Regions from separate parts of the Legionella sp. PATHC032 genome, predicted to be linked through region 2. Evidence: riboswitches for the same ligand, from Rfam matches in the RefSeq annotation. Region 2 holds a riboswitch; the other holds the start of a gene.

Region 1 (4,982 bases), 1.2 Mb from region 2:
TCTTCTTCCCAAGGATGATCCTGATTGTGTTACTGTCCTCCGTACACAGATGAAATCGATGAATATTCTCATTTATGAACAAATCAAGATTACACAAATATGCTCTCATCCTGATACGGGTATCTCTGTATGTTTTGAATTTCAGAACACGCAATTCACAATTACAGCCAGTCACCTGCTCATTGCAACCGGACGTCGGGCTAATGTGAATCTCCTTGATTTGGAAAAAGCTGGTGTTAAATTCACTAGCAAAGGTGTTGAAGTAAATAAATATTTACAAACCAGTAATAAAAAAATCTATGCTCTTGGTGATGTAACAGGGTTGTATCAGTTTACTCATATGGCTAGTTATCAGGCTGGTATCGCGCTTCGTAATATTGTTTTTAAATTACCGGCGAAAATGGATTATAAGGCGATTCCATGGGTGACTTATACTGATCCTGAATTAGCGCATGTTGGACTAAGAGCCAGTGATGCCTTAAAGCATCCTGATATCCAAATAATTGAGTGGCCATTTGTTGATAATGATCGAGCGCAAACCGAGCATACTTTAAATGGAAAAATAAAAATCATCACAGATAAGAAAGCAAGGATCCTGGGGGTAACCATAGTTGGTCCACATGCCGGGGAACTCATTTTACCCTGGATTATGGCGATTCGTGAGAAAAAAACGCTTCGGAGTTTTACGGATGCAATTATTCCTTACCCTACTCTTAGTGAAATCAGCAAACGTGTTGCCGGTAATTTTTATGCCCCTAAATTATTTTCAAATAAAACGCGAACATTGGTTCGCTGGTTGCAAAAAATTGGGTGAAGCGGCAAGCTATTTAATTCGATTTTAAATAGTGTTTGATTTCCTTTTCATCAGATAAAATTTCAATAACTCGAGCAATCCATTTTTCATTATCTGCCCTAACAAGCAGATTTGTTCGGCCATATAATTTTTTATTTGGTTTACAATGGATTAGTGAAGCTAACATTTTGTTGCAAGCAAGCGAGAAATAGGTGCGGTCTTTACTGAAAACCTTTAGATGATGTTGAGTTAATAATTTTCCAAAAGGGATATTCGTATAAATTATATCGGTAATTAGTTTCTCAGGCAGTTCATCAAAATTAATTTTAATAGCTGCTAATTCAACAGGAATGACTTCATTTTTCTTTTGGGCAAGATCTACATTATTTCTCTTTTTATTTCGGTCTACATACATAATGATAATTCGATAATAGGTATTATTATCCGGGTTTGTAAAGGCAGCAATTACTTTAATTCTGGAAGTGCGCTTATAGTATCTTTCCAAAGTGGTAGTCATTAATGGTTGTGTAAGTAAGTAATTATAGGGAGACATTAGACTATCTTTACTTAATATAGTACTCATTTTAACAATATTGAACAGACTATCTGTCTGATTTGTATTTATTGATGTAGCTGCATGAGATAGCCCCTCTAATACTGATAAAAAAAGAAACAACATGATATTGCGATTGATTGCTCGGATGGAGAGTTTTAAACTCATGCAATTGATTAATATATGAATCATTTTTAATATTGCCTTATTTTTAAGTCAGAAAATAATGTAAAAACAGTCCAATGCCATAAGATAAAGAGGCCGTAACAGCACCAATGACCAGTGTCTCAAAACCAGAATATAACCAGGATTTGGTTGACCAGTGGCTTTTGATCGAACCGATGACAAAAAATGTAATTGCAGTGAAAAAGCAAGACCAGATAAACGTATTGTTCATGACCAGCACGTAAGGAATTAATGGAATAATTCCAAAAAGCAGAAACGCGATAAAAGTATAAAGCGCGGATTTAAACGGGAATCGAAGCACAACAGGTAATCCATATTCTTCTTGTAGCATGGTTTTTATCCATAAGGCTCTGTTGGCTGTAATTTCCTTAACAACCTGATCCAATGTTTGACCATGCAAGCCTTTATTTTGAAAAATTTGTTTTATTTCGTTTTTTTCGCCTTCAGGAATAAACTCTATATGTTTTTCTTCAATCATTTTATAACGCTTATATTGATCAACCTCAGATTTAGTACCCAGGTAATTACTAGCAGCCATTGAAAAACCATCAGCAAGCAAGTTGGCAAAGCCTAAAATTAGAATAACTAAAGAAGACAATTGTCCGCCTACAACCCCGGAAACAATGGCAAAAGTAGTTACTACGCCATCAATTCCCCCATATATCCAATCACGCAAATAATTTTGTAACGGAGTCTGCGTTAATCGCTCTCTGATTTCTTTTTGTGAATGTCCATGCTCTAAATTTTCCATGGCGAATCCTTTTTCTACGTTTATTATTTAGTAACTATCAATACTGACAATAATATCGCTAGTTTGACAAAGCATATAATAAAATTTAGTATATTTGAGTTTGTTAGATGGCGCGGGGTGTCGGAAAATCCGGCTGAGAGTTACCCGTTGAACTTGATCTGAATCATATCAGCGTAAGGACGCCTTCAAAAAAACCATGGCCTTTTTCTGGCATGGTTCCCTTTTGCCATCTCCATACTATTTAAAAATAACAACATAAGGAGTAATGGCGATGTCATCACTAAAATCCAGGGTTACCCTACTACTTAATTGGTACACTAACCCTTATCATACCCCCATACTTGTGGCACAACAATTGGGATTTTATTCAGAAGAAGATATCAAACTCGCCATTCTGGAGCCTGCAGATCCCAGTGATGTGACCGAAATCGTTGGCTTGGGAACAGTAGATTTTGGTGTTAAAGCAATGATTCATACCGTTGCAGCCAAAGCGAAAGGTTATCCAGTTACTTCCATAGGAACGCTGCTTGATGAACCTCCTACAGGACTCATTGCTTTAAAGTCTAGCGGCATAAATTCTTTCCAGGATATTGTTGGGAAACGAGTGGGTTATATTGGCGAATTTGGCAAAAAAATTATTGATGATTTGGCCAGCCTCGCAGGTATTGATCCAACTAGCTACAAAACAGTACGCATTGGTATGAATGTCACAGATGCCATTTATCGGGATGTTATCGACACTGGTATTGGTTTTATTAACTTTCAAAAAGTTGAATTGGAGCATCTTTGCGGAGAAACCGTATTTTTACGAATCGATCAATTAGCTGGTTTAGGCTGTTGTTGTTTCTGCTCAATACAATTTATTGTTCCTGAAACAACATTGCAACAACCTGAATTAGTCAAAGGATTTCTTAGAGCAACACAGCGCGGTGCAGCCTACACGACAGAAAAGCCTGAAGAAGCCTATGAGTTATTATGTCAGGCTAAGCCACAGTTGCGTACTCCCTTATACCAAAAGATTTTTACAAGAACATTACCATTTTTTTCACGTACATTAATTAATGTTGACAGAGATTGGGATAAAGTTGGACGCTATACCAAACATCTAAAAATTATTGATGAACATTTTGATATCTCGCAATGCTATACTAATCATTTTTTGCCAGATACACCTTATTCTGATTTGAAACCAATCGCTTGTTGTCTTGAAAATTAATTATGCGAGCAGGTATTGCAGGTTCAGGGATCATGGGGCGACTGCTGGCTTTTGCATTACATAATGCGGGCTGGCAGGTATCCCTTTTTGACCACTCTAATGAAAGCACGAATTGCAGCACAGCTGCTGCAGGTCTGTTAACACCATTTTCTGAATTGGATAAATCAATTCTATTGATTTCCAGCCTGGGGCAAGAATCAATTAAGAACTATTGGCCACGTATTCTTGAGGGTTTACCTGAAGTTGTTTATTTTCAACAATTGGGCAGTCTGGTGCTATATCATCCTTGCGATCACGCGGAATGGATTCACTTTAGCCGTCGTATCCTGAATCAACTTAACCAGAATGATTCTGTTTTTCAAAAATTATCTCACGAAGATCTCATTGCGCTTGAGCCCGAGCTGACAAAGTTTGAAACCGCTTATTATTTTCCAAATGAAGCGCATATCGATTGCCAAACGCTAATGTTGTCTTTAAAAAAATATCTAGACTCTGTTTGCATACGTCACATTTGCAATACTCCTGTCTTATCGCTTAAACCAGGAGAGATCAATACAAAAGAACAAAGATATTATTTTGATGTCGTTTTTGATTGTCGCGGTTTAGGCGCTCGAAATGTATTTTCTGATTTGCGAGGCATTAGAGGTGAACTCATTTGGCTTCATGCGCCAGGAGTACAATTACGTCGCCCTATTCGTTTTCTGCATCCAAGGTATAGTCTATATCTTGTACCCAGACCTGGAAATCTTTACCTCATAGGCGCTAGCGAAATTGAAGCAGAAGATTTCAGTCCTGTTTCCGTACGTACAACTTTGGAGTTATTAACTGCTGTGTATTATTTACATGGAGGCTTTGCCGAAGCACGCATCATAAAAAATGTAACTCATTGCCGCCCAACTTTAGCAAATCATTTGCCACGCATTAAATTTGCCGATGGACTAATAGCAGTTAACGGTCTTTATCGTCATGGTTATTTAATAGCCCCAGCCTTGGCAGCAGAAATTTTACGAGGTGTAGTATCCAATTTTCGTCATCTGAATTATCCAGAACTTTGGGAGAGTTATTGTGATTAATGTCTATTTAAACGATAAAATTTATAACATTCAATCCTCATTATCATTAAGCGAATTTTTAAAGCAGCTTAATTATACTCAACTGCATTTTGCTGTCGCTATAAATAATCATCATATACCACATAAAGCTTATGAAACTACAATTTTGCAAGCCAATGACTGTGTCGATATCCTCTTTCCTATGCAAGGAGGTTAATGATGTGGAGTTTAGCAGGAAAAGAATTAAATAGCCGCTTGCTATTAGGTACTGCATGTTATCCTTCATTAGAGCATATGCAGCAAGCAATTCATAATTCAGGTACAGAAGTTATTACGATATCAATAAAGCGCCAGACTTCTGCAGGAGTGGATGGAGAATCTTTTTGGCAATCGGTAAAGAAATTAAATTGTCATCTTTTGCCCAACACGGC
Region 2 (4,982 bases):
AAAAAAAAATATGTTTGTGCTTTTTTATACTGGATGGGACAAATATTGGACCAATCCTGACAAATATCGCAATAAGTTGATTTTTCCGAGTATTAGTGTTGAGGCAGCCCAACTATTGCTTGAAAGGAATATTGCCGGCATTGGGATAGACACACTTTCTCCCGATACTGCAGACTCAGGTTATCCTGTGCATCAACTGTTATTACAAGCAGGTAAATACATTATTGAAAACGTTGCCAATGCGAATTCCCTGCCACCTATTGGCGCCTGGACTCTTGCTTTACCATGGAAAATAATCAATGCAACTGAATCACCAGTCCAGTTGATTGGACTGGTATGATAATTTATAGTTCATTGATTAATACTAATTATCACAGTATGTTATCTGCTTTTAATTAACCCTTATATTGAAAAATTGCCAGGAGTCAGATAAGTCCACTTCTTCGGGATAGAGTTCCCCTCTATTTTTTAAGGGGGTCCAATCCGTGTAATAACCACCGACTTTTCCAAGATACGGTTTGGCAATATCAATAATATATTGGTGATCAACTTCCTCTGGTTCTACAATACCCTCATCAGGATGCTCTATTGCCCAGATTATCCCTGAAATCATACTGGCAACAACTTGTAAACTGGTTGCATTATTATAGGGAGCAATTTGCCTTGCTTCCTGGATAGAAAGGGTTGAACCATACCAATATGCCCCTTTTTTATTACCCATCAACAACACACCCAACTCATCACATCCATCAATGATCTCGTTTAAAATCAAGCGGTTCTTGTTTTGTGGTTTCCATTCATTGCTTTTTAATTCGAAAATGGAGAGTCTGGCATCTGGACAAGGATTATAGGCATAGTGCACTGTTGGCCTATACAATAATTCAGATCCATTTTTTAATGTTAAAAAATTGGTAAGTGAAATAGTTTCTGCATGAGTAATCAAAAACCCGTGGAAGGCACCTAATGTTGGCGTCCATGAACGAACCATGACACTGGCACTAGGACGAGACAGATAGATCGCGCATTGAGGTCCATTACTATGAGAATAAGCATCATGAGGCCAATGAGCCTCATGAGTACCCCACCCGATTTCAGCGGGTTGCAGCCCCTCCAAAATCAGGCCGTTAGCAGACCAGGTATTAACAAATTCACCTGGTAATTTTGGAGGATAGGTCACTTGAGAGTCTTGTTCTGCAACGTGAATTACTTTAATTCCCAAAATCATGGCTAGATTAGCCCATTCTGCTGCTTTTTGAGGCCTGTTAATGATAAGACCATTATCCTTTGCAATATTCAACAAGGCCTCTTTAATAAAATGGGAAACGAGCCCTGGATTGGCTCCGTGAGTAATTAAAGCTGTTTTTCGAGTGTTACCCTTTAAGCGAAGTACTTCTTCTCGCAAAGAATAATTGGTTCGGCGATTAAGGGCCAGCTTCTCCATGACAAATTCTTCTTTCCATGGCTCAGTTGCTGCATTGATATACAATGCCCCTTTTTGATTACATAGTGTGATCAAAGCAAGACTTGATATGCCGATTGACACATCAATTAAAAAATCGTTTTCTCCCAAAATATTACCAATCACTTCAAGATAATTTTGGGGAGTAATCTGTTGTAACTTGAATGAAACCCCGTATTTTTGAGCAACCTCGACTCTTACCCCTTCATCGGCAATGATTGTCACTTGTGATGGTTTGAGATCAAACTTCTCAAAGATTAAAGGCATTAATGCCTGACCAACGCATCCAAACCCTAATAAAACAAAACGATTTTTAAACAAGATTTTTTTTGTATTATGATTCTTATCCATGATGAATCCTTAACTTCCCGGCCCAGTTTAATTTGAATTTTCAATAATCAACAACTATTTAACAATGATCATACCCAACAGACAGCAAAAATTTTCATCTGGCATACTAATATTGTAGTAGCTATGTTGGATTCAGACAGCCTGTTGAGTAAAAAATTAGAAATATCAATTCCCTACTTGATTTTTAAAGTATGTACTAAAATTGCATCCTGCCACTCTATTCCTGGCTTTGAATAAATCAATTAAAATGGAAGCCAGAATTCTACTGGAAAATCACATGATCCATATTGCACTTTATCAACCAGAAATTCCACCGAACACAGGCAATATTATTCGACTCTGCGCCAATAGTGGAGCTCAATTACATTTGATCCATCCATTAGGCTTTACTTTGGAAAATAAACAAATGCGACGGGCCGGTCTTGATTATCATCAATGGGCTTCCATATTGCATTATGAGAATTGGCAAACCTTCCTGCAGTCTCATTCTCAACGACGATTATTTTGCTGTAGCGCAAAAGGAAAAGTGAAGTATAGTGACATCGAGTATAAAGCTGATGACATGTTATTATTTGGCCCCGAATCTTGTGGTTTACCTGAACAAATACTGAACCAATATTCAACAATACAGATTCCCATGAGAGAAAATAATCGTAGCCTCAACTTATCAAATGCTGTAGCAATCATACTGTACGAAGCATGGAGACAAATGGATTTCAGCATATAAGCATAAACGTGGTAATACGCCTGAGAGCGATTGCGGCGATGAAAGAGACTGCTTATGCAAGGTAAACGGAACTTTCCAAAAAACCAAGTTGGAGGTAAAAATGTTTTTAATAAGGGCGCTAATATAAACTAAATGACTGAATTAAAAATATTTTTTAACAAAGAGATTGGGAGGATTCGTAAATCCTTATAAAGGTGAAACTCCAGCATCCTCAATGACTTCTTCATAAATTAAAACCAGCGCAGCACCTTGATGGACTTCCAGGCTAATTTCAGATGTTTGAGTTCGATTGAAACAGGAATTTTTTCCGGGAAAAGAAAGAGGCGAGCGCTTTAACTCCCATTTCAGACCATCAGAAGAAAGAACCGCTTCCGGAATCCCTATCAAGGAGATTTTAGTCTGGACAGGTAATATGAAATTAATCTTTAAATTTTCATTAACGACAAAACCTTTGATAGGAGGCGAGTACAAAAGACAGTTTGTTTCCATAAAAATGTTGATGTTATTCAGAATATGATCCAGGTATCCTCCATTTATCCCCACAACGATAGCCGGCAATAGATCATGAGTTTTTAAATAGTGCATGGCCTTTTGATAATCCGTACTCCCTTGATCTGGTATATGAAGAAAAGAATGGTTTTCCAACAAAGCAGGCTGAATAGAGTCCAAATCTCCAGTAATTAAATCAGGAAAGACACCAAGATTACATAACTCATTAGCGGCACCATCAGCAGCAATGACCGGCAGCTTTTTATTATGAAAAAAGTGGGGATCTGGCAAATCACCATTAAGACATAAAATAGAACGATAGTTTTTAAAATTAATAACATCGAGCATCATAACGTCTTTTTAATAAAATCAGTAGAAGGCTCACTATCAAACCCACTATATTGGAACTCGTTACAAAAAATGAGTTTGTGTTGCTTCCATAAATAATCCAGGCCAGAGAACAAATGAGATAATTCACTAACATCATCATGGAAAGGTCTTGTGTTGATTTGGTTTTTAAGGATTTAACGATTTGCGGTAAAAGTCCAATAAACGAGGTAATAAAAGCAACTATTCCAGAAAAAATAACAATTGACACATTTTCCTCCGCTCAGACTAATGAGATCAGGTTCAAAGGGTTGGGCGATCCTCTCAGCCAACTGATCAATTGGCACCCCTAATGTTGAACTTTTATTTTATCACGAAATAGACAGACCGCAATTTAATCGCTACAAAATATCTCTTTATGATTGAGATGATAGTGAAAATTACAAAGCAATCCTTTCTTTTTTCATCTGTTTATGATTAATTAATAATCCCTTAGTTCAAAAAAAAATAAACCCAACCCTGTGCAACTCTCAAATCGGTATTTTGGTAATATTTCATACAGCAGCTGGAGGCATTACTATGACAATAGAACTTATTCGCAATGGAGAAACAGATACCAATAATTATGAAGAACATCTGGATTCTTTGGGATATGAAGGATTAGAAAAATCCTTGAAAGAAGATGCCAAGTCGATATGCCAATTCTTTTGCAGTGAAGAGCTGGTTTTACAAGGTTTAAAAAAACTGGTAACGCAATATTATCAATTTAACCAACCTGAGAAAAAAACATTAATGCAATTTTTTGATGACTGGGGAAGTAAAAATCATTTTAACCAGGGAACCAAATCAAATGAACAGATACCTTTTGAAACCAGTCGCAATTTTCATTACCCTAATCACACTCCAGTTTTATGCGGTGAATTAACCGCTGATTTATTCAATAATGTCCTTCTAAAACAGGGTTATTTATCTGCCGATATTGGAGCAGGGCCAAAGCATGGCAAATGGGCACACTCCATTCAATTTTTTCTTTTGGAAGAAGCAAGAAAAGCTGGACAATTAAAACTTCATGCCAATAACGTCTGCGAATTTATTAAAAAAATCTCACAAATTCATGGTCAATACGAATAATTGAGTTTATGGAGCATCCTTTTTGATTCATTTGATGAAACCTTTACCTGTCCTAATATAATTACTCAAACTTTGATATCACCATGGGATAATTCGAAAGAAGCTCAATTTCTAGCAGACAAGTTAAACCATTTCCAAAAAAAATTTGAAAAGGCCGCATCTACCGAAAATAATTACAATGCCTATGCGAATAAAAAGTATCTGAGCAAAATTGATAAAGCAAACTACGTTAAATACAAGGACAAATGCGCATTACTGTGGTTTTCACCTCACGATAAAAAAAACATTCCAAAGCCTTCCTGCCAAGAAGAATTGAAGCTTAATGAATTAAGCATATTATAAGAGGATATCACTTTTTATCGGTCAATTTAGAATGTATTATCTAAGTCATCCCTGGATTGAATAGCAACTTTATTAAAAGTAATTCAGTTTATATAAACTCCCTCATTAAAAACATTTTTTGCCTTGACCTTGGAGTTTTGCGCAAGTCCTATTATA

What was found. Region 2 has a riboswitch for thiamine pyrophosphate ahead of OQJ02_RS12475 (SemiSWEET family sugar transporter). Riboswitches for the same ligand answer to the same signal wherever they lie in the genome.
Positions count from the first base shown of each region.
Region 1: it holds a riboswitch for thiamine pyrophosphate, as region 2 does, so the genes downstream of both, OQJ02_RS07330 (ABC transporter substrate-binding protein) here and OQJ02_RS12475 (SemiSWEET family sugar transporter) in region 2, are expected to answer to the same signal.

Region 1 covers NZ_JAPHOV010000001.1:1,609,066-1,614,047, forward strand. The annotation lists gene OQJ02_RS07315 (FAD-dependent oxidoreductase) at 1-814, shown strand, start outside; gene OQJ02_RS07320 (hypothetical protein) at 828-1,538, opposite strand; gene OQJ02_RS07325 (VIT1/CCC1 transporter family protein) at 1,558-2,283, opposite strand; TPP riboswitch at 2,387-2,480, shown strand; gene OQJ02_RS07330 (ABC transporter substrate-binding protein) at 2,555-3,499, shown strand; gene OQJ02_RS07335 (FAD-dependent oxidoreductase) at 3,502-4,572, shown strand; gene thiS (sulfur carrier protein ThiS) at 4,565-4,768, shown strand; gene OQJ02_RS07345 (thiazole synthase) at 4,771-4,982, shown strand, end outside.
Region 2 covers NZ_JAPHOV010000001.1:2,792,249-2,797,230, forward strand. The annotation lists gene OQJ02_RS12455 (cyclase family protein) at 1-340, shown strand, start outside; gene OQJ02_RS12460 (homospermidine synthase) at 392-1,810, opposite strand; gene OQJ02_RS12465 (tRNA (cytidine(34)-2'-O)-methyltransferase) at 2,088-2,537, shown strand; gene OQJ02_RS12470 (thiamine diphosphokinase) at 2,724-3,374, opposite strand; gene OQJ02_RS12475 (SemiSWEET family sugar transporter) at 3,358-3,624, opposite strand; TPP riboswitch at 3,611-3,714, opposite strand; partial or broken gene OQJ02_RS12480 (LirA/MavJ family T4SS effector) at 3,897-4,826, shown strand.